DNA from 3 places in the Streptomyces sp. A2-16 genome. Region 1 is predicted to be linked to each of the others. Evidence: riboswitches for the same ligand, from Rfam matches in the RefSeq annotation. Region 1 holds a riboswitch; each other region holds the start of a gene.

Region 1 (9,786 bases):
GTTGCGGGAGTCGATTGATATCTATCGGGCTCTCGGGGAAACCAGAATGCCTACCTATGCGACGCAAATGATCACTGCATTGCAGGTAATGGGAAATGGTTTGGCCAACTTGGGCAGAGCGGATGAAGCGCTCGGATGTCTCACTGAGGCGCTCGACTTGGCCCGGCATCAGTCGAATAGTTCCCAAGTCCTAGCGACTCAGCTTGAGATCGCTGCGATTTACACGAGGCAACGAAACTTTAAGCAAGCTGGGGAATCTTACGAGTCGGCTTCTCGTGAAGCTGAAGCACTAGGCTCCGCTGCGATTTTGGGGGCTTGCATTTTCGCTTCCGCCAACTGCAGAAAGAGCTATGGAGACTTCTCTGGAGCGCTGACTCGCGCGACCAAAGCCTATGAAATTTTTGAGCAGGTTGGAAATCTCGAAGCCATGGATCGAGCAGTCGAACTGGTCAACAGCCTGAAAGCTCTTACTGAGCCTTGGTCCTAAGTGTTGATCATTTCAGCTTCGAGGTCTCTGCCGGCACGGGCGAAGGTCGGCGGAGCGGGTTTGGCCGGTGGCCTGCCCGGTCTGGGGTCGGGCATGATCAGGGGGCCGTACGCTGGCTGGCAACTCGGGCAGGCTTTGGGCCTGACGGCCTGCGGTGCCGAGTATGCATCGAAGGAAGCCCGCAGGACCGGCCGCGTCACCTCGGTGAGGTCTTCGTCCAGCACTCGCACCAGTAGCCCCGCTGCGCCTTGTCCATCAGCGCAGGTGACCTCCTGCGGGAGGGTCCGTGAACAGTTCCGCGGTGACCGTGTACCCGCCGTCGCTCTCGTGGACGAACCGGTGAGCGATCACGCTGACCATGCCCAGGCCTCGGCCGTGCTCGGCGTCCTGGTCCTGGCGCTCGACCTCTGGGGCGGTGCCGAAGCCTCCGCCGTCCGTGACCGACAGCGCAGGAGCCCGGGAGAGCGGCCCGTATGCGCGCACGGTACATGCACGTCACTGGGACGCCTCTGCGGAAGGTCGCTCAGCAAGTCGGCGACGCTCTCTGGGAGCCGCTCCGGGCCGACTGAAGCTCTATGCGGAGGGTCAGAGCGGCAGGGCTCCTCTGCGGCTGACAGGGGGCTGTGCGAGTCCTACGCTCGTGTCAGAGTTGCGGAGCCGGCATCGGGGGGCGGGCGTGAGTGTCAGGATGACTGGGGAGTTCGCCTCGGCGATGGTCACTGTCATTCCGGTGGTCTTGCTGGTGGCGACGGTCGAATTCAACGAAATCGAGAAGCGGGCTGACGAGACTGAGCAGCGGGCGATCGAGGCGGCGCGTGGTGAGGGGTTGTCTGACCGTCAGGCTATGCAGTCGGTGAGTGCTTCTCCGTTGCTTCGTGGGCTCCGTAACCTGCAGACGGTCTGGTACGCCGCGCTGACGCTGCACATCTTCGCTGAGGCGTATCTGATCTTCTGGCTTGCGGATGACGCCCGGCCTGCCGATGTTTTCTTCGCCTGGTTCGTCAGTGTGACGGGCTGCTCGGGTTTCGTGATGCTACTGGCTGCTGTGGTCGCCGCCAAGAAGATCAAGAATCGAAAGGTGAGGGGCCCGTCAGGGCGGAACCGATCGGACAGCACTCCTGCTGGTTAGGGGTTGCTGACCGCGCGAGTGACGTTCGCCTAGTCGATGTATCCGAGCGCCGCGTCTGGCCCACGCCCTGGAAGGCCTTCAGGATCGTCTGAGCCAACATCTACGGTCGCTGTACACGGAACAAACGACGTAAGACTCACAACCACGCGCGCCGCGTACTCAGTGACAGCGGCCTGGAAGCCCTCGGCCGTGCTGCCCCATTTCCGCGCAGGGGTCGAGTTCGCGACGGTGGCGGCGCGCTCCTCATCCGTGGAAGTGTGACGCGATGACGACGAGCGACTACGACCGCATCCGACTCGGCATCGAGGCGATGACCGCCTATGTGTCCGGCAATGACCTGATGATCAAGTACATGGCGGACCGCCGTACCACAGACGGGAATCTGGACCAGGTTGCCGACGGTTCGACGGCTCTGTGCGCGCTGCTGCTTAAACAGTTGGCCCACATGACTGGTAAGTCCGAGCCGCAGATTCTCCAGGAGCTCGCCCGCGGCCTCAACCGCACGGAGCAGCGCGGCCAATGACTGTACTTCCTGTACGTTTTTTACAACCCGTGGCCCGCATGCCGAATGGAAATTCGCATCAAGGCGCACCACCTCCATGCCCGTGTCGCTAGGCCGGTTAGACCACCTTGACCTCGATGCGCCCGCGGACGCGCCTCTTTCACGCCTCCACGCCTGATGGAACGTCAACCCCCGTTTGACCAGGGAGGATTGATCATTTTCCACAATCGAACGGGTTAGTGGTGACCATCCCCACAAACGTCCAATTCCGTTGGGACTTTTGAGGTGGCGTGCGTCACGATCTCTTCCACGACAAGCCCCCGTCAACAGACGGCGGGGCCATCTGAGCGGACGCCGAGTCCTGCCGCTGCCCGGATGCTCTGTCGACAGGAGTGGATCGGCAGGAGTGGAGGACCCAGGCACGACGGGTCGCCGGGACGGTCACGCCATGACCGGGCCGAGCAGCCCTTGGGGTGAAGCCGCGTCAGCGGCCGGGCAACTTCGCCAGCCCGAATCCGACAGGTCATCCTTCACAGGCGGCTGACGAAGGCTGAGCGAGCCATGACGGCAACGCAGAACAACCCGCAAACCTCGGGGCCCGGGGACGAGTCCCCGAGGAACAGGAAGACCGAAGCCGTGATCACGATACTGGTCGCGATCATCGGCGGATGCTTCGCGGGGATCCTCCGTCGAGCGATGGAGGGGGTCTCGTACTACGAGGCCATCAGCACAGGGGCTCTAGCTGCAATCGGGCTGGGCGGCTTCATCTTCGTGGCCCTGACCTACGTCAACAGGTCTTGACCAAGAGCACGTCGGCGGTCGGCTAACCTCCACCACCCATCGGAGGCGTGCCAACGGGAAGGTCTGAGCTTCACGGTGACCCCGTAGAAGACACGGACAAGGCGGGAGAGGTCCTGGCATCCAGACCAGGGCCTCTCTTTTTATGATTCGAAGGCGGGTGCGCTCCGTGTGCCGCCCGCACGATCTAGCCTTCCCGGATGGTAGGCCGGCTGGCCTCCTCGGCAAGCGGGTAGATCACGACGGGTTGCCGGGGTCATGTCACCTGCGTGCGACTCGGGGTGCCCGCGCGCATGCGGGGCCGTGGTGGTGCTCGTAGGCTGATCCTGCTCGGGGCTCACGCGGAGGTCAGCTATGCCCCGAACCATCTGGAGCGGAGCCGTCTCGTTTGGCCTGGTCACGGTGCCTATCCACGTCCAGAGTGCGACCGAGAACCACAGCATCCAGTTCCACCAGTACCACTTGGAGGACATGGGTCGGGTGCGGGTGAAGAAGGTGTGCGAGCTGGAGGACCGTGAGATCGCTCAGTCGGAGATCGGCAAGGGCTATGAGTACGCCAAGGACCAGGTCGTCGCCATCTCGGATGCGGACCTGAGGGAGTTGCCGCTGCCGACGGCGAAGGCCATCGAGATTCAGGCTTTCGTGCCGCTGGACTCCGTCGACCCGATTCAGATCGGTGAGGGCTATTACCTTGCCCCGGACGGGGCGGTGGCGGCGAAGCCGTACAAGCTGCTGGTGCAGGCGCTTGGCCGGTCGTCGAAGGTGGCGGTCGCGAAGTACGCGTGGAGCGGGCGGGAACGCCTTGGACTGCTGCGAATTCGCGACAACGTGATCGTGCTGCACGCGATGCGCTGGCCCGACGAGATCCGGGCCCCGGGCGCCGTCGACCCGCCGGACGAGAAGGTGTCGACGGAGGAGATCGAGGGGGCCCTCGCCTTGATGGAGTCGATGGCACGCGACGACCTCGACGGCCCCGAGTTCGAGGACACCTACACCGACGCCCTAGCGAAAATCATCGAGGCCAAGCGGGAAGACCGCGAGCTCCCCGAGGCGCCCGAGCCCGACAAGCCGGCCCAGGTCCTGGACCTCATGGCCGCGCTGAACGAGTCGGTGGAGAAGGCAAAGGCCTCCCGCGGCGAAGACGCCGACGTACACGAACTGCCGAAGAAGACCGCGGCCAGGAAGACGGCGAAGAAGCAGTCGGCCAAAAAGACCGCCGCGAAGAAGAGCGCGGGGAAGAAGGCGAGCGGACGCAGGCCGCGCAGCGCCTAGTCGAGGATGCCCAGCGCGGTGTCCGGCCGGCACTGGGGGCATGCCGTCACGCCGTCGGCGAGCGCGCGCAGCGCCTGGTCCCGCTCGACGCCCTTGGACCGCGAGCCCGCGTTCCAGCAGTCGCCGACGTGCACGTACACGGCGTGTTGGCGGGACAGGCCGCGCTCGATCAGCCAGTCCGGCGCTGGCGGCCGCGCCGCGATGCCCCGCTGCCGCTCGGCCTCGCGCTTCTCCTCGTCCGCGATCCACCGGCGGGTCCGCTCCAGGTCCCGTACCTGCACGCGTTCCAGGAAGCGGAGCAGCGCGAGCCGAGACAGGCCGGAGTCGTTCATGTGTTCGATTCTAGGAGGTAGCGTGGCCCGCGCATCCCGAGGGGCACAGGAGACAGCGTGGACCGCATGGACGTCGAGGAGCTGCTCAGGCGGCACGCCGTAGACGGCGGCGGCTTGGACCCGGCGCCGCTCGAGACGGGCGACCGGCTCACCAACGACCCTCCGGTGAGAGCCCGGTACCGCGCGGACGCATGGCGGCCGTGCTGCGTGTGCGGCATCGACTACCGCACCTCCCGCGTGATCGACTTCCCCGGCTGCGGGCCTCGCTGGGTGGACCTGTGCCGGGACCACTCGCTCGCCGTCAGCAAGCCGGCTCTGCCGACGATGCCGACCACCGTGGAGGGGGCTTTCCAGGACATCAGGGAGGTCGCGGCCAAGCTCGGGCTCACGATGCGGCCCATCAGCCATGAGGAGTGGCTGGAGATGGGACGCCGAGCGAGGCAGCGCCGTGACCAGTGAACAGGGGCGCTTCCGCGTCACCGTGTCCTCCGCCGGCCGTCCGGTCATGAGCGGCTGGTGGGCCGACGAAGTGGTGGCGCGCGACAAGTTCCGCGACTGGATCGGCAGCCATCGGGACCTCGTCCAGCCGCACTTCACCCTCAGCGACGAGAACGATGGCAGCCTGTTGACGAGCTGGCCGGAAGAGCTGTAGCCGCCTGCCATGCTGGCGGCCATGACCAACGATCACCGCGAGATCAATACGACCGTCAAGCCGGGTGAGCAGGCCACCGAAGAGCAGGCTCCCGCTGATGAGCTCAGCCCCCCAATCCTCTCGGACTGGGATCCCGCGGTCGACGAGTATCAGCTCGCCTGTACGCCTCCCGGAGATCTGTAGCCTTCGGCCCGTCTAGGCGTTCACGGACGTCCGCCCCAGTTCGGAAAGACCAGCTCAGTCCAGGCGCGCGTACTTCTACGAACGGCAGCGTCCGTCAGCGCACTGGCCAAAGCCCAGGACAACGAAGGGCAGCGCCGCCATCAGGCTTGCGATGTCCGCTAAGCGCAGGTTGGCCCACCGATGTTCGGCTTAGAGAGGGGACCAACCCTCCGACTCGGATCGAGTGGACCGCCCGAGGGCTCCTCTCGCGGATGCGACAGAAGGATCAGTGCTGGCGGCTACGGAACGTCAACTCCTCGCGGATGAACCACCTATGAGTCACCATCACGCGGTACTCTTTAAAAAATTCTCCCTCACTTGAGGGGAAATGAGTATAAGAGTGCGGGAGGTTCCATGATCGACAACCTCGTTCCCCTTCCGAGCGGGCAGCCCGGGGGGTACGAGAGTCAGCTCGCCGCCCTTGGCCTCAGCTGGAAGTACCTTGAGCCGGGTCTAAGGATGAGCGAGCAGGCGCGCCGGGCCGGCAAGACGAAGGATGACGCCAAGAACGCCCCTGGCTCACAGGACTACTTCACGCGGGTTCGCGAGCTCCGATACACCCTGCGCACCGAACTGGGCTGGGAGCCTTACGACCCGCTCCAGGCACCACTCATCGTCAACCCCGACAAGACGGTTGGAATCGGCGTTCTGCTCGGAGATGCCCGAACTGGCTCGCCCGGCTCCCCTCACCCGCGGAGCAAGCGTCCTGCGGGCGCAACCAAGGAGCAGGCCGTCGCCCGCAACCAGGAGCTCCAACTCTCGTTCGCATTTGAGGAACCCGAGTTTTCTGAGCCAGACGAGGGACAGTCCGGAGTCGATGCGTACGCGCAGATGGTGACCTGGTACCTGTTGACCTACCGCTACGAGGCCCGGAAGACGGGGGTCGTGACCGTCCGAAGCGAGTTGTCACTTCCGAACCGGGTAGGTCCTGGGGGGAAGATTGACAGCTACCAGAGTCGGATCCTCCTCCCCGCGATCGAGTTCGAAAGCGTGAACGACTACGCTGTCGAAACTACCGGTGAGTTCGACGTTCCTGTCGAAGAGCGGTAGCAGGACAAGATCCAACAGCCTCAACGATGACGAGGAGAAATGATCACATCCTCGCGCATCACCACTGCCCGGAAGCGGCGCGGCCTCACGCTCGCGGAGCTTTCAACGCGCGTCGGGGTGAGCGTGCAGAGCCTCTCGAACTACGAACGAGGCCGCACAGAGCCCACCCCTGACACCCTGGCTCGGCTCGCAAAGGCGCTGCGTTTCCCCGAGTCGTTCTTCTCTCAGCCCGACCTTGAGCCCATCCCGCTGGAGGCAGTCTCCTTTCGGGCCCGCAGCAAGCTGGCGGCGGGCCCTCGAGATGCCGCGCTCTGGGCAAGCCGGCTTGCTCTGGAGTTGCACGGGTGGATCGAAGAACGCTTCCGTCTACCTGCTAACGACATCCCCACACTCGGCAGGCCAGACCCCGAAACTGCCGCGGAGATGGTCCGCGCCCGCTGGGGACTGGGGGCGGCGCCGATCAGCAACATGGTGCACCTCTTGGAGGTGCACGGCGTACGCGTCTTCTCCCTGCCCCCTGAGTACGCGGACGTCGACGCATTCGCCATGTGGCGGGACGGCACTCCGTTCATCTTCCTCAACACCCTGAAGACTCCCGAGCGGGGTCGGTTCGACGCTGCTCACGAGCTTGGACATCTCGTTCTCCATGGGGAAGACCGCTCCCTTGCCGGCCCCCATGCGGAGCAGGAAGCGAACGCCTTCGCAAGTGCCTTCCTCATGCCACGCCAGAGCGTGATGGAGCACATGCCGAAGACGCCTTTGGTCCAAGAGATCTTGCGCGGCAAGCGGATCTGGAAGGTTGCCGCTCTCGCTCTTACGTACCGGCTGCACGACGTGGACATGCTGTCTGATTGGCACTACCGCCGCACCTGCATTGAGCTAGGCAAACTCGGCTACCGGCGGGGCGAGCCGTCCGGCATGCCACGGCGCGAGAGCTCCCAGTTGCTGGAAAAGGTCTTCGCTACCACGAAGGCGAAAGGCGTCACGCTTCACGCCATTGCTCGTGATCTGCACGTTGATCCCGAAGAGCTCAGTAGCTGGGTCTTCGGGCTCATTGTCACCGCACGTGGCGGAGGCAGCCTACCGAGCGCAGAGGAAGCGCCGCCCGCAGGGCCTCGACTTTCTCTCGTCCAGTAGCTGGTCACTGCGGCCAGCTACCCCGCGTGCCTTGACGAAGGCAGGAACATCGACAGCCCGCACCGTTCGGTGCGGGCTGTCGACGTATGCGGGGATTATCTGATGGACATGCCCCATTAGGTACGTTGCGCCGCGTCCGGGATGAGTCGACTCGTGAACCCCTGGTCGCGGAGACGCTCGTACGCAGCCACGACGGTGTCCGGCACGGCCTGCTCGATGGCCAGACCCAACCCGGGGAAGACGAGCACTCGTTGCAGGGCCCCTACGATCATGTCGATCACCATGCGCACGTCCCCGATGGAATCGGCGTATTCCTCCAAGCCCATCGGAGTGGACGCGGATACGACCTCAACCTCCGGCCAGAGCTTCCGCATCATCGCGTACGAGCGCCGTTCTTCATACGGCTTGCTCACGAGCAGGACAGACGAGACGGGGACGCCGGCCTCTACCAGCACCGCTTTGCTGAACTCGATGTTCTCGCCGGTGTTCGTGGCGCGCGGTTCCAGAAGTACGGCAGAATCCGGCACCCCGAGTTGCAAGGCCCGCTCCCGGTAGTGGACAGCCTCACCGCGCGGCATGCGTGCTCGGGTCGTTGGGCTGGTAGCCCCGGTGAACACGATCACGGGCGCCATGCCCTGGTGATACAGCTCCGCTGTCACGTCAGCCACGCCGAGGTCGTGACTGCCCAATCCGACAGCCACGGAGCAGGGCCGTGGGGTGTGGTGCATGCGGTGGTAGTCCCACAGAAGTCGGGCATCCGCCCATGCCTGTGCAGCGATCACTTGCTCTCACCCTCCGTCTTCGCTGAATCGGGCACTTTGAAGTCGTAGGACCATGCGAACCGCGTCGCCGCATGCACCCCAATGGCGAACTCAACTACGGTCCCATCAGCCGTGGACGTGGTGCGGTGCAGTTCCACCACCCACTCACCTGGCGAGAGCTGGAGTAGCTGAGCCTCTTCCGCCGTGGGCACCCGCGCGAAGAGTTCCTCCGTCATGTGGTCGATCTCGTATCCGGCGTCGTACAGGACACGGAACCCGCCGCCTCGCCCCGCAGGGCCCGGGGTCGGGTCGACGATGCGGGTTCCTTCGACGTGTTCGGGTCGGTAGTAGCTGGTCAGGGTGTGAGTCGGCTGCGTGCCCTCTTTTACCACGCGCGCCCTTGCGTAGACGTCGGCCCCCTCGGGCAAGCCGTGAGCTGAGGCCACGGCTGCCGATGCTTTGACTCGACTGACCGTCTGCGTCTGCTCATTTCGGCGGTACGAGCGCCCGGACGCCACGCGGTCCGCGATGAACGCGACCTCATCACCGTCCCGCCACTTCGCCTTGTCGTACCGCGCGATGCCGAGCCGTTTGAGCGGCTGTTGATGGCGCACCACGGTGCCGTGGCCGCGCGAGGAAGTCACCAGCCCCTGGGCTTCCAGCTCCTTGTACGCCTTGTGGACAGTGTCCTTCGATCCCTCGCCGGCCGCGACCAGGTCTCTGATCTGGGGCAACTGGGCGCCCGGCTTGATCTCGCCGCTCCTGATCTGCTCCGCGAACCTGTCCGCCAGTTCGCGCCACTTCGGTGCCACGCAGACCTCCTTTCGATGCGTCCCAGTGAAGCACAGTCCTAGGACTGTTGACAGTCCCAGGACTGCGGTGCATTCTCTTCTCAGGCCGCCGCAGTCCTAGGACAGCGAGCGGAAGGGCCCTTCTTTGGGCTGCTTCAAACTGCACAACCGCAGAGCGCCCGGCGGGTCTTGTAAGGACGAGAACCCCTCTGACCAGGGGTTACCGCGCTTGCTGGGGAGGATCTGTTCTTTGAGAACTCAACAGAGCGTTTGAGGGCGACCCGCCCCACCTCCGCGAGCAAGCGGGCGGGCGCGCACGGGTTCTGTCCCGTGCGCGGTACAGCGCAATCCGACCTTTCCGCAGTTCAAGGCTGCGGCCGGTTGCCTCCGCCGCTCGTCTCGTACGAGCGGCGCTGAGGGGAGCCGGAACTACCGACTTCAACGGCGCGCGGCCCCGGGTGGCTAGACCCGGGGCCGCTGTTCGGGCCGTTCACCTGTGAGAGGACCACGACCCAATGGAACACATCGTCACTGTTCAGGAGGCTGTTACCGCGTTCGCCGACTACATGGAGCCGACGGATGCGGAGCTGGACGCGATCGACCGCGAAATGCCGGTCATCCTCGCGGACATCGACCTGCTCGATGCGCACATC
Region 2 (9,786 bases), 8.8 Mb from region 1:
ACCTGGACGGAGTTCGCCGAGACCGCCCGCGCCGCCAAGAAGGCCGTGCCGGACGCCTACTTGACCACCTTCTCCGCCAACGACCCCGGTCTGTTCGCGGGCCTCTCCCAGCAGGCCGGCGGCAAGTGGTGGACCGTCGACTCGGCCGGCAAGTGGACCGTCGGCATCGACGACGCGGCCACCCAGCAGGTCGCCGAGTTCTGGGGCGGGCTCGTGCAGGAGGGCGTCATCGACAACCAGCCGATGTACACCCCGGCCTGGAACAACGCCCTCAACAAGGGCACCCACCTGGCCTGGGTCTCCGCCGTCTGGGCGCCCGGTGTGCTGGTCTCCTCCGCCCCCGACACCAAGGGCAAGTGGCGCATGGCCCCGCTGCCGCAGTGGAAGTCCGGCGAGAACGTCACCGGCAGCTGGGGCGGTTCCTCCACCGGTGTCTCCACCGACTCCAAGCACGCCGAGGCCGCCGCCAAGTTCGCCACCTGGCTGAACACCGACCCGGAGGCGCTGGCCGCCCTGGTCAAGGAGGTCGCGATCTACCCGGCGGCCACGAAGGGCCAGTCCGGCGACGTCCTGACCACGCCCGAGTTCTTCCCCAACCAGGCGGACTTCTACACGACCGCCGGGGAGATCGCCGCGACCACCGCCGCCGCGGCCTGGGGCCCCAACGTCAACACGGCCTACACCACCTTCCAGGACGCCTTCGGCAAGGCCAGCAAGGCGAAGAAGGAGGCCCAGTTCGACTCCGCCCTCGCCACCATGCAGTCGAAGACCTTCGGCGACATGAAGAAGCAGGGCTTCGAGGTGACCGAGGCATGACCAGCGCTCCGCTCAAGGGCGCCGACCTCACCGAGGCCGGCCCCTTGGCGGACGGCACCGGCACCGCCCAGTCCGTCCGCCCCAGCCGCCCCCGCCGCCGTGGCCGCAGCGCACCGTACTGGTTCCTGGTGCCCACCCTCACCCTCTTCGCCGCCTTCACCGTGGTGCCCATCGGGTACGCGATCTGGCTGAGCCTGCACAGGGTTCAGGTGAAGGGCATCGGCCTCGGCAAGGGCGCCCGCTCACAGGTCTGGAACGGGATCGGCAACTACACCGACGTCCTCAAGGACTCGGAGTTCGGGCACAGCGTCCTGCGCGCCTTCGGCTACGGCCTCATCGTCATCCCGACCATGCTGGGCCTCGCGCTGCTGTTCGCGCTGATGCTGGACACCCCGAAGGCCCGCAGCGCGCCCTTCGCCCGGCTGATGATCTTCCTGCCCTACGCGGTGCCGGGCATCATCGCCGCCCTCATGTGGGGCTTCCTCTACCTGCCGGACGTCAGCCCCTTCTACTACCTGCTCGACAAGTTCGGCCTCCCGCAGCCCGACCTGTTCGACGGCGGCAACCTCTACCTCTCCTTCGCGAACATCGCGGTCTGGGGCGGCACCGGCTTCAACATGATCGTCATCTACACCGCGCTCAGGGCCATCCCGCCGGACATCTACGAGGCGGCCAGGATCGACGGCGCGTCCGACCTGAAGATCGCCCTGCGGATCAAGATCCCGATCGTGATGCCGTCCCTGGTGCTCACCTTCTTCTTCTCGGTGATCGCCACCCTCCAGGTCTTCACCGAGCCGATGGCCCTCAAGCCGCTCACCAACGGCCTGCCCAGCTCGTGGAGCCCGCTCATGGCCATCTACGACAAGGCCTTCCTGCAGTCCGACATCTACGGCGCCTCCGCCACCGCGGTCGTCCTGGCCCTGGCCACGTTCGTCCTCTCCTTCACCCTGCTGCGCATCTCCGACCGCTACACCCGGGAGGACCGGGCATGACCCCCCTCACCCTCACCGCCGACACCACCGCGAAAGCGCGCCGCACCGCCTGGGTGCCCACGATCGTGCTCGTCCTCGGCGCGCTGTACTGCCTGATCCCCATCGCCTGGGTGGTCGTCGCGGCGACCAAGGACCGGTCGGAGCTCTTCTCCACCTTCACCCTCGCCCCCGGCACCGGCTTCCTCCAGAACCTGAGCGACCTGACCGCCTACCGGGACGGCATCTTCTGGCGGTGGATGGCCAACTCCGCCTTCTACGCCGGTCTCGGCGCCCTGCTCTCCGCAGCGGTCTCCGCCGCGGGCGGCTACGCGCTCGGCCGGTTCGCCTTCCGCGGCCGTGAGGCCGTCTTCAAGATGATCCTGGCCGGCGTCCTGGTGCCGTCCATCGTGCTGGCCGTACCGCAGTACCTGCTGCTGTCGAAGCTCGGCATGGCCGACTCCTACTGGTCGATGCTGCTGCCGTCGATCCTGTCGCCCTACGGCGTCTACCTGGTCCGCATCTACGCGGCCGCGGCCGTCCCCGCCGAGCTGCTGGAGGCGGCCCGCATGGACGGCGCGAGCGAGTGGAGGATCTTCTCGCGGATCGCCGTACCCATGATGATGCCGGGCCTGATCACGGTGTTCCTCTTCCAGTTCGTCGGCATCTGGAACAACTTCCTGCTGCCCTTCGTCATGCTGGCCGACGACGAGAAGTTCCCGATCACCCTCGGCCTCTACACCCTGCTCGCCCAGGGCGCCTCCCAGCCGGCCCTGTACACCCTGGTCATCACCGGATGCCTGCTCGCGATCCTCCCGCTGATCGCGCTCTTCCTCGTGATCCAGCGGTTCTGGTCCCTGGACCTGCTGAGCGGCTCGGTCAAGGCCTGAGGCCCCGGATCCACCTTCACGAACGAGGAACATGACCACCAGCGCGAACGGACGCCGCAAGCCACCGACCATCCACGACGTGGCCCGGGAGGCGGGCGTCTCGCGGGGCACCGTCTCCCGCTTCCTGAACGGCGGCCACTACGTCTCGCCCTCCGCCGGGCGAGCGGTCGAGGCCGCCATCAGGAAGACCGGGTACGTGGTCAACCGGCATGCCCGGAGCCTCAGTACGGGCCGGTCGGACTCGGTGGCGTTCCTGCTGACGGAACCGCAGGAGAAGTTCTTCGAGGACCCCAACTTCAACATCCTGCTGCGCGGTTGCACCGAGCGGCTCGCCCAGCACGACATCCCGCTGCTGCTCATGCTCGCCGAGAGCGACGACGACCGGCGCCGTCTGACCCGGTACATCACCTCGGGGCACGTCGACGGGGTACTGCTGCTCTCCAACCACAGCGGTGACCCGGTCGCGGCCGAACTCCACGACGCCGGGATCCCGTTGGTGGTGTGCGGCAAGCCGATCGGGCGCGGGACCAAGGTGAGCTACGTGGCCGCGGCCGACCGGGAGGGCGCCCAGGACATGGTGCGCCATCTCCTCGCGGGCGGCCGCCGCCGCGTCGGCATGGTCACCGGGCCGCTGGACATGCCGGGTGGCCCCGACCGCCTCGCCGGCTACCGGGACGTGCTCGCGGAGGCGGGGCTGCCCTACGACCCGGCACTCGTCGTCGAGGGCGACTTCCGGCGCAGCGGCGGTGAACGGGCGGCCCGCCGACTGCTGGCCCAGGCCCCGGACATGGACGCGGTGTTCGTCGCCTCGGACCTCATGGCGCTGGGGGTGGTGGGGGTCCTGCAGCAGGCCGGGCGCTCGGTCCCGGACGACATCGCCGTCGGCGGCTTCGACGACTCCCCGGCGGCGACCGCCATCGCCCCCGCCCTGACCACCATGCGCCAGCCCTTCGACCGCATCAGCGCCGAGATGGTCCGCATGCTGCTGGCCCAGATCGCCGGCGAGGACACGGCCGGGGTGATCCTTCCGACGGAACTGGTGGTGCGGGACTCGGCGTAGCGCTCCGCGGACTGGACGGTTCGACGGCCGGGCGGCACAGGGCAGGCGGGGGCGCGAACGGTCACCGTGTCACGGGGCACGCCGGCACAGTCCGTCCCGCACTTCCCGGCCGTACCCGGCTCGCCGCGTCAACCGGGCGGAACCGTAGGGGACATGCCCGCACCGCCGCGCCCCCGGAACCGGAACTGCCGTCAACGGATGTGAAAGCAGCAGCCGTCCGGTTCGCGTCGAGTCGGAGGGGCCAACCATCCGTATTCTCTGATCATGGCCGCCTCCACCGCATATTCACTCATCGCCACCGACCTGGACGGCACGCTGCTCCGTGCCGACGACACCCTCTCCGACCGGTCGCTGGCCGCGCTCGCGAGGGTGGCGGCGAGTGGGGCCCGGCATCTCGTGGTGACAGGGCGGCCGGCACCCAGAGTGCGGCCGCTCCTCGACGACCTCGGCAGCACGGGGCTCGCGGTGTGCGGACAGGGCGCGCAGGTGTACGACGCCGGCGCGGACCGTCTGCTCTGGTCGGTGACCCTGGACCGGGAGCTGGCCGAGACCGCGCTCGGCAAGATCGAGGCCGAGGTGGGGCAGGTGTACGCGGCCGTCGACCAGGACGGTGTGGACGGGCTCACCCTGATCGAACCGGGCTATCTGATGCCCCATCCGACGCTGCCCGCGGTGCGGGTCAACCGGCGCGACGACCTGTGGTGCGAGCCGATCAGCAAGGTCCTGCTGCGCCATCCCTACCTGTCGGACGACGAGTTGGCGGTCACGGCCCGCTCGGTGGTGGGTTTGTTGACGACGGTCACCATGTCGGGGCCCGGGACCGTCGAACTCCAGCCATGCGGCATCACCAAGGCGACGGGCCTCGCGCTGGCCGCCGAACACCTGGGCCTGGGACCCGAGGTGACGATCGCCTTCGGGGACATGCCCAACGACATCCCCATGTTCGACTGGGCGGCCCACGGCGTGGCGATGGCCAACGCCCATCCCGAACTCAAGGCCGTGGCCGACGAGGTGACCCTGTCGAACGAGGACGACGGCGTCGCCGTCGTCCTCGAAAGACTGTTTCCGCAGGGCTGATACGGCCTAGTACGCGCCCCACACGTTGTCGATGGACCCGTACCGCTGGGCCGCGTAGTTGCAGGCCGCGGTGATGTTGGCGACCGGGTCGTACGGGTCCCACGAGGTGTTCGCCACGTGGTACGCGTTGAAGGTCGGGTCGATCACCTGGAGCAGACCCTTGGAGGGCGTGCCGGCGGCCGCGTTGGAGTCCCAGAGGTTGATGGCCCAGGGGTTGCCGGAGGACTCGCGGATGACGTTGCGGTAGATACCGTCGTAGGAGCCGGGAATCCCGTGCTCCGCCATGACGGCGAGGGAGGCCCGGATCCAGCCGTCGAGGGTGTTGGGGTAGCCGAGCGTGGTTGCGGTCTGCACGGTCGGGGTGGCCGCGGACGCGCTGGTCGCGCCGATGAGGGGGAGCGCGAGGACGGCGACTCCGGTGCCGGCGACGGCGAGCTTGCGGACGAGACGGTTCCTGCGGGGAGCGCGGTGCTGAGCGGCAGCGGGCATGGCGAAGTTCCTCTCCGTCGCCTGCGAGGTGAGCTGTCGGGTTCGGGCGGGAGCTGCCCGGCCACGCCCACGAAAGACGCGACTTCACCCCAAGCCGTGCCGGTATGTCCGAAGACGCCCGGTACGGCGACCTACCTGGTTCCCCCGCTCCTGCCCTGGATCTCGGTGGGTGTACGGGCGGTGGCAGGATTCGGCGTCCGCCCGACAGGCCGGGAACGTATGCGAGAGCACATGTCCGGAACAAGTGGTGAATTCACATGCCGCGCCTATTGACCTTGGTCGGTGGCATTTGGGGCACTTGATCCTTTGCGGCCGCAAGCCTCAACTGGCACGCAAGGGAAGGCGGATTGAATGGTTCCGGATATCCGTCGACCCGTCAGCCCGAGTGAGTCAAGTCACGCCCGTGCGCAAGACGTGCAAAACGGGCAAGGGGCTCAACTCATAGTCAACCGGCAGTCCGTGGGATCCGCTTCTCCCACGTCCGGTGGAAGACCACCTCGCCGCCCTCGGTGCAGACCACCTCGTTCGCGGTGCGGAAATCCGTCCCGTCACAGGTGATCTCCGAGCGGGAGCGGACGGTGGTGTCCCACGCGAGCTCCGGCCGGTGCAGCCGGATCGACCGGTCCGAGCGGGTGCGGGCGGACAGGGGATCGTTCTCGTCGACGGTGTACGTCTCCAGCGCTTCCTCGGTGCACTCCAGACCGTCGGGGTACACGCGCGTGCCGCCGCCGCGGGGGTCGACCTCCAGGCGCCACTCGCCCTTGGCCACGTCACGGACGACCAGGCGCTCCGGGCGGGGCTCGTCCAGCGTGGCCGGGAGGCCGGCCCCCAGCGGCGCGGACTGCTCCGGCTCCTCGAACACGATGTCCGAGGACGCCTCACGCGCGCGTACCGGCAGTTCGAGGAAGCTGCCCGCCGGGTCCAACATGAACCCCGCCTGCGACCCGGGCTGCGGCCAGATCCACGGCCAGTACGCGGAGGAGACGGCCAGCCGGATGCGGTGGCCCGGCGGGAAGGCGTGCCCGATGCCGTTCAGCGCGAGCGTCACCTCCTGCGTGGCCCCCGGCTCCCAGGGCACCACCCGGTCCTGGCCATGGCGTGCGGAGAGGTTCAGCGCGCCCCGGGTCACGAGGGTCGACGACCCGTCGGGGGCCACGTCGCACAGCCGCGCGACGACCTGCCCGCGCGACACCTCCGAGGTCACCCTGAGCCGCACCCTGGGTTGCCCCAGCACCCATGTCTCCTCGCCCACCGCGAACTCGAAGCAGGCCGAGCGGGCGTCCTCCTCCCGCTGGTCCGGCGGCAGGTCCGCGTCGTTCCCGAACGGGAGGAACCGGCCGGCGTCCACGCCCGTGTGCTGCGGGGAGCGGACCAGGACGGGGGCGCCCTGAAGGCCGTACGACACCGTCGTCACGTTCGGGGAAGGCCAGGCCGGTTCGCCGACCCAGCGGCCCGGCAGGGTGGCGTGGACCGTCGCCGGGGAGTGGGAGTCCACGACGTAGGAGCGCAGGAGCGGTTCTCGCATGACGCCGGTGTCGACGCCCTTGAGGTGCTGGTCCCACCAGCGCAGGGTCTCCTGGAGGAAGCCGATCGCCGGGCCGGGCGGCCGGCCGCGGTCCGGGTACTGGTGGGACCAGGGGCCGACGATTCCCCGAACGCGGTCGGCCGGCAGGTGCTCGACGAGCCGGAGGACCGTGTCACGGTACGGGTCGTGCCAGCCGCCCACCGCGAGGACGGCCGCGCCGATCGTGCCGAGGCCCTCGCGGACGCTGCCCCGCCGCCAGTAGTCGTCGCGGGTCTGGTGGTCGAGCCAGGTGTGGAGGAACGGGTCGACCTGTTCCAGGCGCTCGAGCCACAGGTCCCGCCACGCCTCGCCCGCGTACAGCGGATCCGGCGGGCGGCAGACGAGGGCGAGCATCGTCGCCGCCCACGCGTGCATGTCCACCGCGAGGACGGAACCTCCCAGGTAGTGCACGTCGTTGTCATAGCGGTCGTCGGTGGAGCACACCGTGACGACCGCCTTGAGCGGCTCGGGTGCGAGGGCCGCGATCCGCAGGGAGGTGAAGCCGCCCCAGGAGATGCCGAACATGCCGACCCGGCCGTCGCACCAGGGCTGCGCGGCCAGCCAGTTGACGACCTCGACCCCGTCGGCGAGTTCGGTCGCCGAGTACGCATCGCCCGGGACGCCCTCGCTGTTGCCGTGCCCGCGCACGTCCACGCGGACGGAGGCGTAGCCGTGGCCCGCGTACCAGGGGTGGCGCTGCCGGTCGCGGGGCGCGGTCCGGTCGGTGAGGCGATACGGCTGGTACTCGAGGATCGCGGGTACCCGTTCGGGGGTGAGGGGCCGCCACACGCGTGCGTACAGGCGCGTCCCGTCGGCGAGCGGGACACGGATGTCCTCGTGGGCCGTCTCGTAGGGGAAGGACGTACGGATGCGCATCGGTGGGGTCCCGTCGGTCTCAGTGCACCGGGAGCACGGCGCGGTGCGGCCGGGGCCCGATCTCGGCGCCGGTTCGGGACACGCGCGACTACTTCCCTACAAGTCGATGGATATCCGTTCTTTTCAGGTGATCAAAAACATACCGGTCGTGATCCGATACCGCCTGGCATGGACGGGGCGGGCGCTATCGGTGATCCAAAGGTGACCGGATACGCTGACTTGAGTGATGGCAGCGACCTATCGACATTCCGTGTGACCGCCAGAAGACACCAGCAGACAGGAGACCCCTCGTGACCGTCGTCGGGCCGTTCGGGCTGAGCGTGCGGGACCAGGCTCTGGAAGCCGATGTCCAGGCCGGATTGGCGGCTGTCGAGGAGGGATTGCTCGAGGCCACCAAGAGCGAGGTTCCCTTCATCACGGAGGCCGCCCAGCATCTGGTGCGGGCGGGCGGGAAGCGGTTCCGGCCGTTGCTCGTGATGCTCGCCGCCCAGTTCGGTGACCGCTACGCCCCGGGCGTGGTGCCGTCGGCCGTGGTGGTGGAGCTGACCCACCTCGCGACGCTGTACCACGACGACGTCATGGACGAGGCCGAGGTCAGGCGGGGTGTCGACAGCGCCAACACCCGCTGGGGCAACTCGGTGGCCGTGCTGACGGGCGACTTCCTGTTCGCCCGCGCCTCGCACATCCTGGCCGACCTCGGGCCCGAGGCGGTCCGGGTGCAGTCGGAGGCGTTCGAGCGCCTGGTCACCGGCCAGATCCTGGAGACGGCGGGGCCGCAGGACGGCCGTGATCCGGTCGAGCACTACCTCGACGTGCTCGGCGGCAAGACCGGCTCGCTGGTCGCGGTCTCGTGCCGCTTCGGGGCGATGATGTCGGGCGCCGACGAGACGGTCGTGGACGTCCTGACCCAGTACGGCGAGCGTCTCGGCGTGGCCTTCCAGCTCGCGGACGACGTCCTGGACATCGCCTCCGACTCCCACGAGTCCGGCAAGACGCCGGGCACGGACCTGCGCGAGGGCATTCCCACGATGCCGGTGCTGCGGCTGCGGGAGCGGGCCGCCCGGCTCGGTCTCGCCGAGGACATCGCCCTGTGCGAGCTGCTCGACTCCGACCTCACGGACGACGCACGGCACGCGGAGGCGCTGGCCGCCCTGCGCGGACACCCCGCGCTGGAGCAGGCCCGCCGGGACACCGTGCGCTACGCGCAGGACGCGCGCGCGGCGCTCGCCCCGCTGCGGGAGTGCGACGCGAAGGCGGCGCTGATGGAACTGTGCGACGCGGTGGTCCACCGCGCGGGATAGTGATGTACGTCACTACGTTGGACTAAATCCAACCTGAGATCTCCTCCGAATTGCATGCACAGAAGCCGACGCAGGGGGCGTCGGCCGCAATACGGGGAGAAAACAGGATCATGGGCATCAACACGACGTTCTCGGCACGCCGTAAGAGCCTCGTCGTCACCGCGGTCGCGGTGGCCGCCGCCGGCGGGATCGCCGCCGCGGTGATACCCGCCTTCGCCACCGGAGCCACCCGCGCCGACCACGCGGGTCACTCCGGGCGCGCCGGTCACTCCGGCCACGAGGGTCCCTCCGGCCACGCGGGGAGCGGGCAGGAGATCGTGAGCCGCGACGCGGCCGCTGCCGCGACGAGCGGCAAAGGCGGCACACTGCTCGCCGCGAGCCTGCGCGGGGCCAACGAGGTACCCGTCGCGGGCGGCCCCGCCGTCGGCGACAAGGACGGCGCCGCACTGGAGTTCATCAAGGTCAAGGGCGACAAGGTGTCCGTCGCCGTGAAGTGGGCCGGGGTCGCCAGGCCCACCGCCCTCCACATCCACCAGGGCGCGCGGGGCGTCAACGGCGGCATCAAGGTCGACTTCACCGGCCTGCTGAAGAACAGCCGCAACCACACCGTCACCGGCACCGTGAAGGTCGAGGACAAGGCCCTGCTCGGACGGCTCAAGGCCGACCCGAACTCCTTCTACGCCAACCTGCACACCGCTCAGTTCCCGGGCGGAGCCGTCCGCGGCCAGCTCCACAAGGTCACCGT
Region 3 (9,786 bases), 8.6 Mb from region 1:
GCCACCCAGTGGGGCGGCGACCACCAGCAGCTCGCCGCGATCCCCCCGCAGGGCGGCGCCGCCGACCACAGCGGGCAGTGGGACGCGAGTTCCTGGCACCAGCAGGACCGGACCGCGGGCCCGGCCGACCAGACCCAGCACTGGGAATGGGGCACGCAGACCTTCGACACCGGGGCGTACGACGCCACGCAGTGGAACTCCGACGGCACGGCGGCCGACCCGCAGCCCACGGCCACCTTCGAGCAGGTCGGCTACGACGAGACCCACACCTACGAGGAAGGCCAGGCGTACGAGGAGAGCCACGCGTACGGCGAGGCGAATCCTTACGGCGAGGCCTACGCCGAACACACCTCGCACGACGGCGAGTCGGCCGCCGCCGACACCACCGGAGCGGCCACCACCGCCACCGGCGAGATGCCCGTCGTCCACGACGAGGACGCCCCGCTCCTGGACGAGCAGGAGGAGCCGACAGCGGCCCCCGCTCCGGGCTCCCGTGTCGCCGCGCGCAACGCGAGCCGCTCCCGCCGCCGTATGCCCGCCAAGCGCTCCGCGCTGCTGACGATTGCCGTCCCCTCGGCGTGTGTCATGGGCGTCGCCGGGATCGCCGCCGCCTCGGTCGGCACCCTGACCGGCGACGACAAGGACACCGCGCGGACCCTCGCGGACGCCACCGCCGTTCAGCCGGCCGCCGCGAACAACAAGCTGGACACCCAGCTCGAGAGCCTCTCGGCCGGCGCCGACGACTTCGCCGACCGGGCCAGCCGTACGCAGGAGCGCATCGACCTCAAGGCCCAGCAGGTGGCCGAGAAGAAGAAGGCGGCGGAGGAGGCGGCCCGCAAGGAGCGGCTGCGCCCGAAGTTCGCGCTGCCGGTCGCTCAACGGGGTCTCAGCGCCTACTTCGGCCAGTCCGGCGTCAACTGGATGTCCGTCCACACCGGCATCGACTTCCCGGTGTCGTACGGCACCACGGTGATGGCCGCGACCGACGGCACCGTCCGCACGCAGTGGAACAGCGCCTACGGCAACATGATGGTCGTGACGGCGAAGGACGGCACGGAGACGTGGTACTGCCACCTCTCCAGCTACCGCGTGGCCTCCGGTACGACCGTCAAGGCCGGCGACCCGATCGCGTACTCCGGCAACTCCGGCAACTCGACCGGCCCGCACCTGCACTTCGAGGTGCACCCGGCGGGCGGTTCGGCCATAGACCCGCTGCCGTGGCTGCGCAGCCACGGGCTGGACCCGACGTAACCGGCCACCCACCGGCTGGACCCGATGTGACTCCCCGGGCCCAGCGCCCTTCCTGACCCGCCCGGTCTACAGCTTCTCCACCGGCGCGTACCGCAGCAGCAGCCGCTTCGGCTTGGCTTCCCCGAAGTCGATCGTCGCCTCGGCGTTGGCGCCCGTGCCCTTGACCCCGACCACCGTGCCGAGGCCGAACTGGTCGTGGGTGACCCGGTCGCCGACGGCCAGCGCGACCACCGGCTTCTCCGAGGTCCTGCGGGTGGCGAACCCGGACGCGCCCGACGCCGAGGAGCGCGAGCGGGAGGACGACAGCGAGGCCGCGACCCCCGAGACCGGTCCCGCGGGAGCGGCGACCGCCCCGGTGCGCTTCCAGTCGACGTGCTGCGCCGGGATCTCCTCGAGGAAGCGGGAGGGCGGGTTGTACGACGGCTGCCCCCACGCGCTGCGCAGTGAGGACCGGGTCAGATAGAGCCGCTCACGCGCGCGCGTGATGCCGACGTACGCCAGCCGCCGCTCCTCCTCCAGCTCCTTGGTCTGGCCGAGGGCGCGCATGTGCGGGAAGACGCCGTCCTCCATGCCGGTGAGGAAGACGACCGGGAACTCCAGGCCCTTGGCGGTGTGCAGGGTCATCAGGGTGATGACTCCGGAGCCGTCCTCGTCCTCGTCGGGGATCTGGTCGGAGTCGGCGACGAGCGCGACCCGCTCCAGGAAGTCGGAGAGCGAGCCGGTCTCCTCGCCCTCACCGGACTCCTGCTCGAACTCCAGGGCCACGGCCGCGAGTTCCTGCAGGTTCTCGATGCGGGTCTCGTCCTGGGGGTCGGTGGAGGCCTGCAACTCGGCGAGGTAACCGGTGCGTTCGAGCACGGCTTCCAGGACGGTCGCCGGACCCGCTCCGGACTCGACGATCGTGCGGAGCTCCTCCATCAGCACGTTGAACCGCTTGACGGCGTTGGTGGAGCGCGCGGCCATGCCGTACGCCTCGTCGACGCGCTTGAGCGCCTGCGGGAAGCTGATCTTCTCGCGCTGGGAGAGGGCGTCGATCATCGCCTCCGCGCGGTCGCCGATGCCCCGCTTGGGGACGTTGAGGATCCGGCGCAGCGGCACGGAGTCCTCCGGGTTGGCGAGGACGCGCAGGTAGGCCAGGACGTCCCGGACCTCCTTGCGCTCGTAGAAGCGGACGCCGCCGACGACCTTGTAGGGCAGGCCGACGCGGATGAAGACCTCTTCGAAGACTCGGGACTGCGCGTTGGTGCGGTAGAAGACGGCGACATCGCCAGCCTTCGCGTCGCCCGCGTCGGTGAGACGGTCTATCTCGTCGGCGACGAACTGCGCCTCGTCGTGCTCGGTGTCGGCGACATAGCCGGTGATGCGCGCGCCCGCGCCCGCGTTGGTCCACAGGTTCTTGGGGCGGCGGGACTCATTGCGCTCGATGACGGCGTTGGCGGCGGTGAGGATCGTCTGGGTGGAGCGGTAGTTCTGCTCCAGGAGGATCGTCGTCGCGTCCGGGTAGTCCTCCTCGAACTGGAGGATGTTGCGGATGGTCGCGCCGCGGAAGGCGTAGATCGACTGGTCGGCGTCACCGACGACACAGAGCTCGGCGGGCGGCAGGTCATGCTCGCTCGGGGGTACGTCCACCGGGTGCTCGGAGGTCCCGACCAGCTCCCTGACCAGCGCGTACTGGGCGTGGTTGGTGTCCTGGTACTCGTCGACCAGGACATGCCGGAAGCGGCGCCGGTAGTGCTCGGCGACATCGGGGAACGCCCGCAGCAGGTTGACCGTCGTCATGATCAGGTCGTCGAAGTCGAGGGCGTTGGCCTCGCGCAGCCGCGACTGGTACATGGCGTACGCCTGGGCGAGGGTCTTCTCGAAGCCGTCGGTGGCCTGGGCGGCGAAGTCCTCCTCGTCGATCAGCTCGTTCTTCAGGTTGCTGATCTTGGCGCTGAAGGACTTCGGCGGGTACCGCTTGGGGTCGAGGTCCAGGTCGCGGCAGACCAGGGCCATGAGGCGCTTGGAGTCGGCGGCGTCGTAGATCGAGAAAGAGGAGGTGAACCCGAGCTTCTTCGACTCCCTGCGCAGGATCCGCACGCAGGCGCTGTGGAAGGTCATCACCCACATCGCGTTCGCGCGCGGGCCGACGAGCTGCTCGACGCGCTCCTTCATCTCGCCCGCGGCCTTGTTGGTGAAGGTGATCGCGAGGATCTGGCCCGGGTGGACATGGCGCTCGCCGAGGAGGTGGGCGATGCGGTGGGTGAGCACCCGGGTCTTGCCGGAGCCGGCGCCGGCCACGATGAGCAGCGGGGTACCGGAGTGCACGACGGCCGCGCGCTGGTTCTCGTTCAGCCCCTCCAGGAGGGCGGCCGGGTCCACGACCGGGCGCGGGGCGCCGTCGCGGTAGTAGGCGTCCCGGTCCGGGGGCACGTCGAACTTCCCACCGAACAGATCGTCCGGAACCTGCTCCGGTACGTGCTCGTCCTCGGGCGGCGGCGGGGGTTCCTCCGCATGCCCGCGAGGGGCCTGGAGGTCCGCCAGGAAGCTGTCGTCAAAGAGGCTGCTCATCGCTCTCCGAGTCTAGGGCTCCCCACTGACAGCCCGCCGCCGCCCCGAGAACATCGCCCGAATCACCGTCCGACCGCGGCTGGCCGGAAGCCGACCCCGGAAAGCGGGCAGATATCGTCAACCAGACGAAATGAGCCCAGGAAAACAAATCATTACGAATCGAACACATGGAGCGGCGCCTGGGAGTTAGGTCACGAAAATGTATCGGGCATATCGAACATCAACCTTCACAGAGGCCACACCAGTTGGCTACCGTTCCGGGCAGGCCGTACGACCCCTTCCGGCGAACCTCGCCGGGCCGTACTGCCTCCGCCGAGTCCGCAGCGCCGCCGCGCGCCCGGAGCCGGGGACCCACCGAACTTGGGGTGAATCGGCCCACTCCCGCGCAGGGGAGCGCCGTAGGGCAAACCTTCCGAAGCACTTCGCCCGAACCCGACAGCTAACTCGGTAGGCGGAGCATGGGAAGGAGTCGCCTCCCTTGGCGTCGCACCGCAAGTCGCGTCCCGTCGGTACGCGCGTGGCAGGCATACGGACCCCGGCCCTCGCAACGGCCGCCCTCACCTCCGTGGCCCTGCTGTCCCAGTCGGCGAACGCAGCGCCGGCCGACGACAGGCCCAGCCTCGAAGAGGTCGAGAAGAAGGTCGACGACCTCTACCGCCAGGCCGAGTCGGCGACCGACAGCTACAACGCCGCCAAGGAGAAGACGACCAAGCAGCGCAAGCAGGTCGACACCCTCCTCGACGACGTCGCCCAGCGCACCCAGAAGCTCAACGAGGCGCGCGAGGAACTCGGTTCCTTCGCCGCGGCCCAGTACCGCACCGGCGCCGCCGCGCCCGACACCGCGACCTTCCTGCTCGCCGACACCCCGCAGGACTACTTCGACCAGGCGCAGCTGATGGGCCGTCTGACGAGCCGCCAGAAGGGCGCGGTCGACGACTACGTCTCCGAGCAGTCCGCGACGATGAAGAAGCGCCAGGAGGCCTCCCAGAGCCTTCAGACGCTCAGCGAGACGCAGAGCGACCTGAAGACCGCCAAGGCGACCGTCCAGAAGAAGCTCGCCGACGCGCGTGACCTGCTGTCGGAGCTGACGGCCCAGGAGAAGGCGCGTCTCGCGGCGATCGAGAAGCGGAAGCAGGAGGAGGCGGCCCGCAGGGCGGCGGAGCTGGCGCAGCAGCAGGCGGCCGCGGAGAAGGCGGCCCAACAGGAGAGCGCGCCGGCTTCCACCGGTTCGAGCACGTCGACGGCGCCCGACTCCTCGTACGCCACCAAGGCCGCCAAGGCCCTCGCCTTCGCCCGCGCGCAGATCGGCAAGCCGTACGTCTGGGGCGCCACCGGCCCCGACTCCTACGACTGCTCGGGGCTCACCCAGGCCGCCTGGAAGGCCGCCGGAGTCGACCTCCCGCGCGTCACCTACGACCAGGTCAACGCCGGCACCACGGTCTCCCTGGCCGACGCCCAGCCCGGTGACCTGGTCTTCTTCTACGACGACATCAGTCATGTCGGCCTCTACATCGGCAACGGCATGATGATCCACGCCCCGAAGCCGGGCGCGTACGTCCGCGAGGAGTCGATCTACTACGACGGCGAGTCGGGGATCCACAGCGTGGTGCGCCCGGCCTGAGCCACCGCTCGTCGGCGGCCCGCGCGGGCAGGATCCTTTCGTCCGCGCGGACAGAACCCTCTCGCCCGAGCCGACAGGCCCCTTCGCCCGCGCGGGCAGGACCCTTTCGTCCGCGCAGGCAGGACCCTTTCGTCCGCGCGGGCAGGACCCCTTCGTCCGCGCAGGCAGGACCCTTTCGTCCGTGCGCCGCGGAGGATTCCAGCGCCCGCGAACGGCGGCGGCTCCTGCGCCCGCGCGTATTTCCGCACGCGCGCGTGCGCGCCCCGCTCGCACGGCACGCGGGGCTTCCTAGCATCGGCACATGTCCGGCACCTCCCCGTACTCCCTGCTGAGCGCCTGGTGGACGCGGCGCCCGCCCGCGGCCGGGGCCGCCGTGATGGCGACCGCCATCGTGTCCGTCGGGCTGCACCTGGCCGGTCACGAGACGCTGTCCCGCATCGCCCTGGTGATCGGCTGCGCGGCCTGGCTGGCACTGGCCGCCGGCTTCGCCGTACGACTGCTGCGGGAGCGCGAGCGATGGGTCGCGGACGCCGGGACACCGGGCGCCCTGACGGCCGTGGCGGCGACCACCGTCCTCGGCACCCGCTTCTCGGCGCTAGGCCGGCAGACCCTCGCCGAGGCGCTGCTGGCACTGTCCGCGCTGCTGTGGCCGCTGCTGCTCGTGCTCGTCATGAGGCACTGGAGGCGGCGGATGCCCGGCGGGGTGTTCCTGTGCTGTGTGGCCACCCAGGGCCTCGCGGTCCTCGGCGCCACGCTCGCCGCGGCCGAGTCGGCGGCCTGGCTCGCGCACACGGCGCTCGTCCTGTTCTGGCTCGGCCTGGTCCTCTACGGTGTCGCGTTCTTCCGCTTCGACCTGCGCCAGGTGCTGGAGGGAGCGGGCGACCAGTGGATCGCGGGCGGCGCGCTCGCCATCTCGGCGCTCGCCGGCTCGAAGCTGATCGCCGCGGACAGCGCGCGCCTGTACCTGTGGAACGACGACGACCACGGCGTGCTGCGCGCGGTGACCGTCGCCCTGCTGATGCTCGACCTGGCCTGGTACGCCGTCCTGCTGACGGCCGAGGTCCTCCGGCCGCGCCCGCGCTACGACGTGCGCCGCTGGGCCACCGTGTTCCCCATGGGCATGACCGCGGCGGCGACCCTGGCGGTCTCGGCCGCCGTGGACCTCCCGTGGCTGAGGACGCCCGGTGAGGTGCTGCTGTGGGTCGCGGTGGCGGCCTGGCTGGCCGTCGCCGCGTGGGCGGCCGGCGCCGCCCGCACCGCCCTCAGGTCCACAGGACGGCGATGAAGACGTTGGCCGTGGTCAACGCGCCGACCAGGCCGAACAGGCTCTTGTCCACCGTCTCGTCGTCCCGCTTCACATAGACGAGGCCGAGGATCACGATCAGCAGGGCCAGCTTCACGCCGATCTTGATGTTGTTGACGTGCTGGTCGTCGGCCTGGTTGAGGCCGACCAGGATCACCCCGGTGACCAGCATCGTCGCGGCGCCGTGCAGCATCGCCGGGACGAACCGGGCGGTGCCCTGGCCCATCGCCTTCATCTGCGTGAGGAACCCGCCGAGCAGCGAGGCGATGCCGATGATGTGCAGGCCGACGAAGAGATGGATGAGTACGTCCATGAGGCCGGAGCCTATTCCTGGGTGCGGGGGACGCTCGCACCGGCCCCTCGCGCGGATCTTGCATATATGCGGCCCATAGCACTCCCCGCCCGTCACGGGCCCCGTTATCCCGGGTTCGGTCAGCGCACCGCGCGAAGTCGACGGTGCCCCCCGGGGATCACGGTCACCTTCGGTCACCAGGCGGTCCCCTGGCGGCAGTTCCGCACAACGCGTTACCTCCCGGACACGGTCCGGTTTAGCGTCCTCCACCAGGTGACCGGCTCCCCACCGCCGCCCGGGCCAGGGGCGGCAGTCGGCCACCACCGCCGAGAAGGTCCGGCGGCGGCCCGCTCCCCCTGTGCGAGCCGTCGCCGGACGCGCACACCGCCCCGGGCGGTCGTACGGCCGCTCCCCCCTGGCGTTCGTACGTCCCTGCGCCCGGGGCGGCCGATCGCAGGAAAGGACGTGCAGTCCACGTGGCAGCACACCGCAAGCCCCGCAGCCGCTCGGCCGGTGGCCATACGGTCCGTACGGCAGCGACGATCGCCCTCGCGGGGGCAGCGACCGCGACGGGTTTCGACGGGATCGGACACGCCGAGCCGCAGCTCACACCGGCGCAGGTCAAGGCGAAGGTGGACCGGCTGTACCAGGAGGCCGAGGCCGCCACCGAGAAGTACAACGGCGCGAAGGAGAAGGCGGAGGCGGCCGAGACCCGGCTGGGCGGCCTGCGGGACGAGGCGGCGCGCAGGACCGAACGGCTCAACGAGGCCCGGGACGCGCTGGGTTCGATGGCCGCGGCACAGTACCGCGGCGGCGGGATCGACCCCGCGATGCAGCTCGCGCTCTCCGACGACCCCGACCGGTACCTGGACGGCGCCGAGTTCGCCGAACGGGCCGGTGCCCGCCAGGCCACCTCGGTGGCGAACGTGCGCCGGGAGCTGCGGGAGATCGAGCAGCTGCGCGGGGCCGCGCACGTCGAGCTGGCCTCGCTGAAGTCGCGTCAGGCGGAGCTGAGACGCCACAAGGAGACGATCACCGGCAAGCTGGGCGCGGCCCGCCGGCTGATGTCCCGGCTGTCGGCCGAGGAGCGCGCGGGGCTCGCGGCGGAAGGGGATCGCGCCTCGCGGGCCGCGACAGGGGCACGCGCGGAGCTCACGACGCCCGGCGCGGCCACCACGGAGGCGCCCAACTCCCGTGCGGCCGCGGCCGTGTCCTACGCCTACTCCAAGCTCGGCAGCCCCTATGTCTGGGGGGCCACCGGCCCGGACGCCTTCGACTGCTCGGGGCTCATCCAGGCCGCGTACCGCTCCGCGGGCATCTCCCTGCCCCGTACGACCTACGCGCAGATCGACGCGGGGCGACGCGTCTCGCGCTCCGAACTCCTCCCCGGTGACCTGGTGTTCTTCTACTCGGGTATCAGCCACGTGGGCCTCTACATCGGCAACGGGCAGATGATCCACGCCCCGAACCCCTCGGCACCGGTGCGGGTGGCGCCCATCGACCAGATGCCGTTCGCGGGCGCCACACGCGTGGTGTGAACGCGTGTGGCCTGTGGCCTGTGGCCTGTGCGTCAGACCAGCCGGCGAGCCGTCGCCCATCGGGTCAGCTCGTGCCGGTTCGACAGCTGCAGCTTCCGCAGCACCGCCGAGACATGGGACTCGACCGTCTTCACCGAGATGAACAGCTGTTTGGCGATCTCCTTGTAGGCGTAACCGCGCGCGATGAGCCTCAGCACCTCGCGCTCGCGCTGGGTGAGACGGTCGAGGTCCTCGTCGACCGGCGGGGCGTCGGTGGAGGCGAAGGCGTCCAGGACGAAGCCGGCCAGGCGCGGCGAGAAGACGGCGTCGCCCTCCTGGACGCGGAAGACGGAGTTGACGAGGTCCGTGCCGGTGATCGTCTTCGTCACATAGCCGCGCGCACCGCCCCGGATCACTCCGATCACGTCCTCGGCCGCGTCCGAGACGGACAGGGCGAGGAAGCGCACGGGCTGCTCGGCGTCGGCCATCAACGGGGCGCACCGGCGCAGCACTTCGACCCCGCCGCCGCCCGGCAGATGGACGTCGAGGAGCACGACCTCGGGGCGGGTCGCGGTGATGACGGTGACGGCCTGCTCGACGTCCGCGGCCTCCCCGACGACCTCGACGCCGGTCTCCTCGGTCCTGCCGATCTCGGCCTGGACGCCCGTACGGAACATGCGGTGGTCGTCGACGAGGACCACGCGCACGTGCCGCTCGCCCGCGCCGCCGGCCGGCGTCGGTTCAACAGGGCCCGTGTTCGCCTCGGTGGGGTCGCTCATGACGTCTTCTCCGCCCTCTCCATCTCCAGCTCGACCTCCGTGCCGCCGTCCGGCACCGCACGCAGCCGGGCCGTGCCGCCATGGCGCTCCATGCGGCCGATGATCGATTCTCTGACACCCATCCGGTCGGCGGGTATCGAGTCGAGGTCGAAGCCGGGGCCGCGGTCCCGGACGGACACGAAGACCGTCCTGCCCTCGACTTCGGCGTAGACCTGTACGGCGCCGCCCTCGCCACCGTACTTGGCGGCGTTGACCATCGCCTCGCGCGCGGCCTGCATCTGTGCGCCGGTTCTCTCGTCGAGCGGGCAGTCGCCGACGACCACGACCTCTATCGGGACGCCGTGCTTGTCCTCGACCTCGGCGGCATTGCGCCGCACCGCGTCGGCGAGGTCGGTGGGTTCGTCGGCCTCGTCCTTGCCGGTGCCCTCGGGTTTGTACAGCCAGGTGCGCAGGTCGCGCTCCTGGGCGCGGGC

The links. Region 1 has a riboswitch for cyclic di-AMP ahead of IOD14_RS43115 (hypothetical protein). Riboswitches for the same ligand answer to the same signal wherever they lie in the genome.
Region 2: linked by a shared signal. The riboswitch ahead of IOD14_RS03750 (transglycosylase SLT domain-containing protein) and the one ahead of IOD14_RS43115 (hypothetical protein) in region 1 are both predicted to bind cyclic di-AMP.
Region 3: linked by a shared signal. The riboswitch ahead of IOD14_RS04820 (C40 family peptidase) and the one ahead of IOD14_RS43115 (hypothetical protein) in region 1 are both predicted to bind cyclic di-AMP.

Annotation. Positions count from the first base shown of each region.
Region 1 covers NZ_CP063808.1:9,589,762-9,599,547, reverse strand. The annotation lists gene IOD14_RS43135 (tetratricopeptide repeat protein) at 1-487, shown strand, start outside; partial or broken gene IOD14_RS43130 (ATP-binding protein) at 743-937, opposite strand; gene IOD14_RS43125 (hypothetical protein) at 1,176-1,616, shown strand; gene IOD14_RS43120 (hypothetical protein) at 1,882-2,139, shown strand; cyclic di-AMP (ydaO/yuaA leader) riboswitch at 2,461-2,672, shown strand; gene IOD14_RS43115 (hypothetical protein) at 2,680-2,919, shown strand; gene IOD14_RS43110 (Ku protein) at 3,271-4,188, shown strand; gene IOD14_RS43105 (DUF6233 domain-containing protein) at 4,185-4,520, opposite strand; gene IOD14_RS43100 (hypothetical protein) at 4,578-4,979, shown strand; gene IOD14_RS43095 (hypothetical protein) at 4,969-5,172, shown strand; gene IOD14_RS43090 (hypothetical protein) at 5,194-5,355, shown strand; gene IOD14_RS43085 (hypothetical protein) at 5,749-6,444, shown strand; gene IOD14_RS43080 (XRE family transcriptional regulator) at 6,484-7,581, shown strand; gene IOD14_RS43075 (YdcF family protein) at 7,698-8,363, opposite strand; gene IOD14_RS43070 (GntR family transcriptional regulator) at 8,360-9,154, opposite strand; gene IOD14_RS43065 (DUF6284 family protein) at 9,649-9,786, shown strand, end outside.
Region 2 covers NZ_CP063808.1:784,585-794,370, forward strand. The annotation lists gene IOD14_RS03725 (sugar ABC transporter substrate-binding protein) at 1-816, shown strand, start outside; gene IOD14_RS03730 (sugar ABC transporter permease) at 813-1,808, shown strand; gene IOD14_RS03735 (carbohydrate ABC transporter permease) at 1,805-2,674, shown strand; gene IOD14_RS03740 (LacI family DNA-binding transcriptional regulator) at 2,706-3,734, shown strand; gene IOD14_RS03745 (HAD family hydrolase) at 3,999-4,811, shown strand; gene IOD14_RS03750 (transglycosylase SLT domain-containing protein) at 4,818-5,300, opposite strand; cyclic di-AMP (ydaO/yuaA leader) riboswitch at 5,306-5,478, opposite strand; gene IOD14_RS03755 (CocE/NonD family hydrolase) at 5,746-7,740, opposite strand; gene IOD14_RS03760 (polyprenyl synthetase family protein) at 8,031-9,041, shown strand; gene IOD14_RS03765 (CHRD domain-containing protein) at 9,152-9,786, shown strand, end outside.
Region 3 covers NZ_CP063808.1:1,004,086-1,013,871, reverse strand. The annotation lists gene IOD14_RS04830 (M23 family metallopeptidase) at 1-1,251, shown strand, start outside; gene pcrA (DNA helicase PcrA) at 1,318-3,801, opposite strand; cyclic di-AMP (ydaO/yuaA leader) riboswitch at 4,102-4,271, shown strand; gene IOD14_RS04820 (C40 family peptidase) at 4,280-5,422, shown strand; gene IOD14_RS04815 (tellurite resistance/C4-dicarboxylate transporter family protein) at 5,724-6,707, shown strand; gene IOD14_RS04810 (hypothetical protein) at 6,685-7,038, opposite strand; gene IOD14_RS04805 (C40 family peptidase) at 7,494-8,555, shown strand; gene IOD14_RS04800 (response regulator transcription factor) at 8,588-9,313, opposite strand; gene IOD14_RS04795 (ATP-binding protein) at 9,310-9,786, opposite strand, start outside.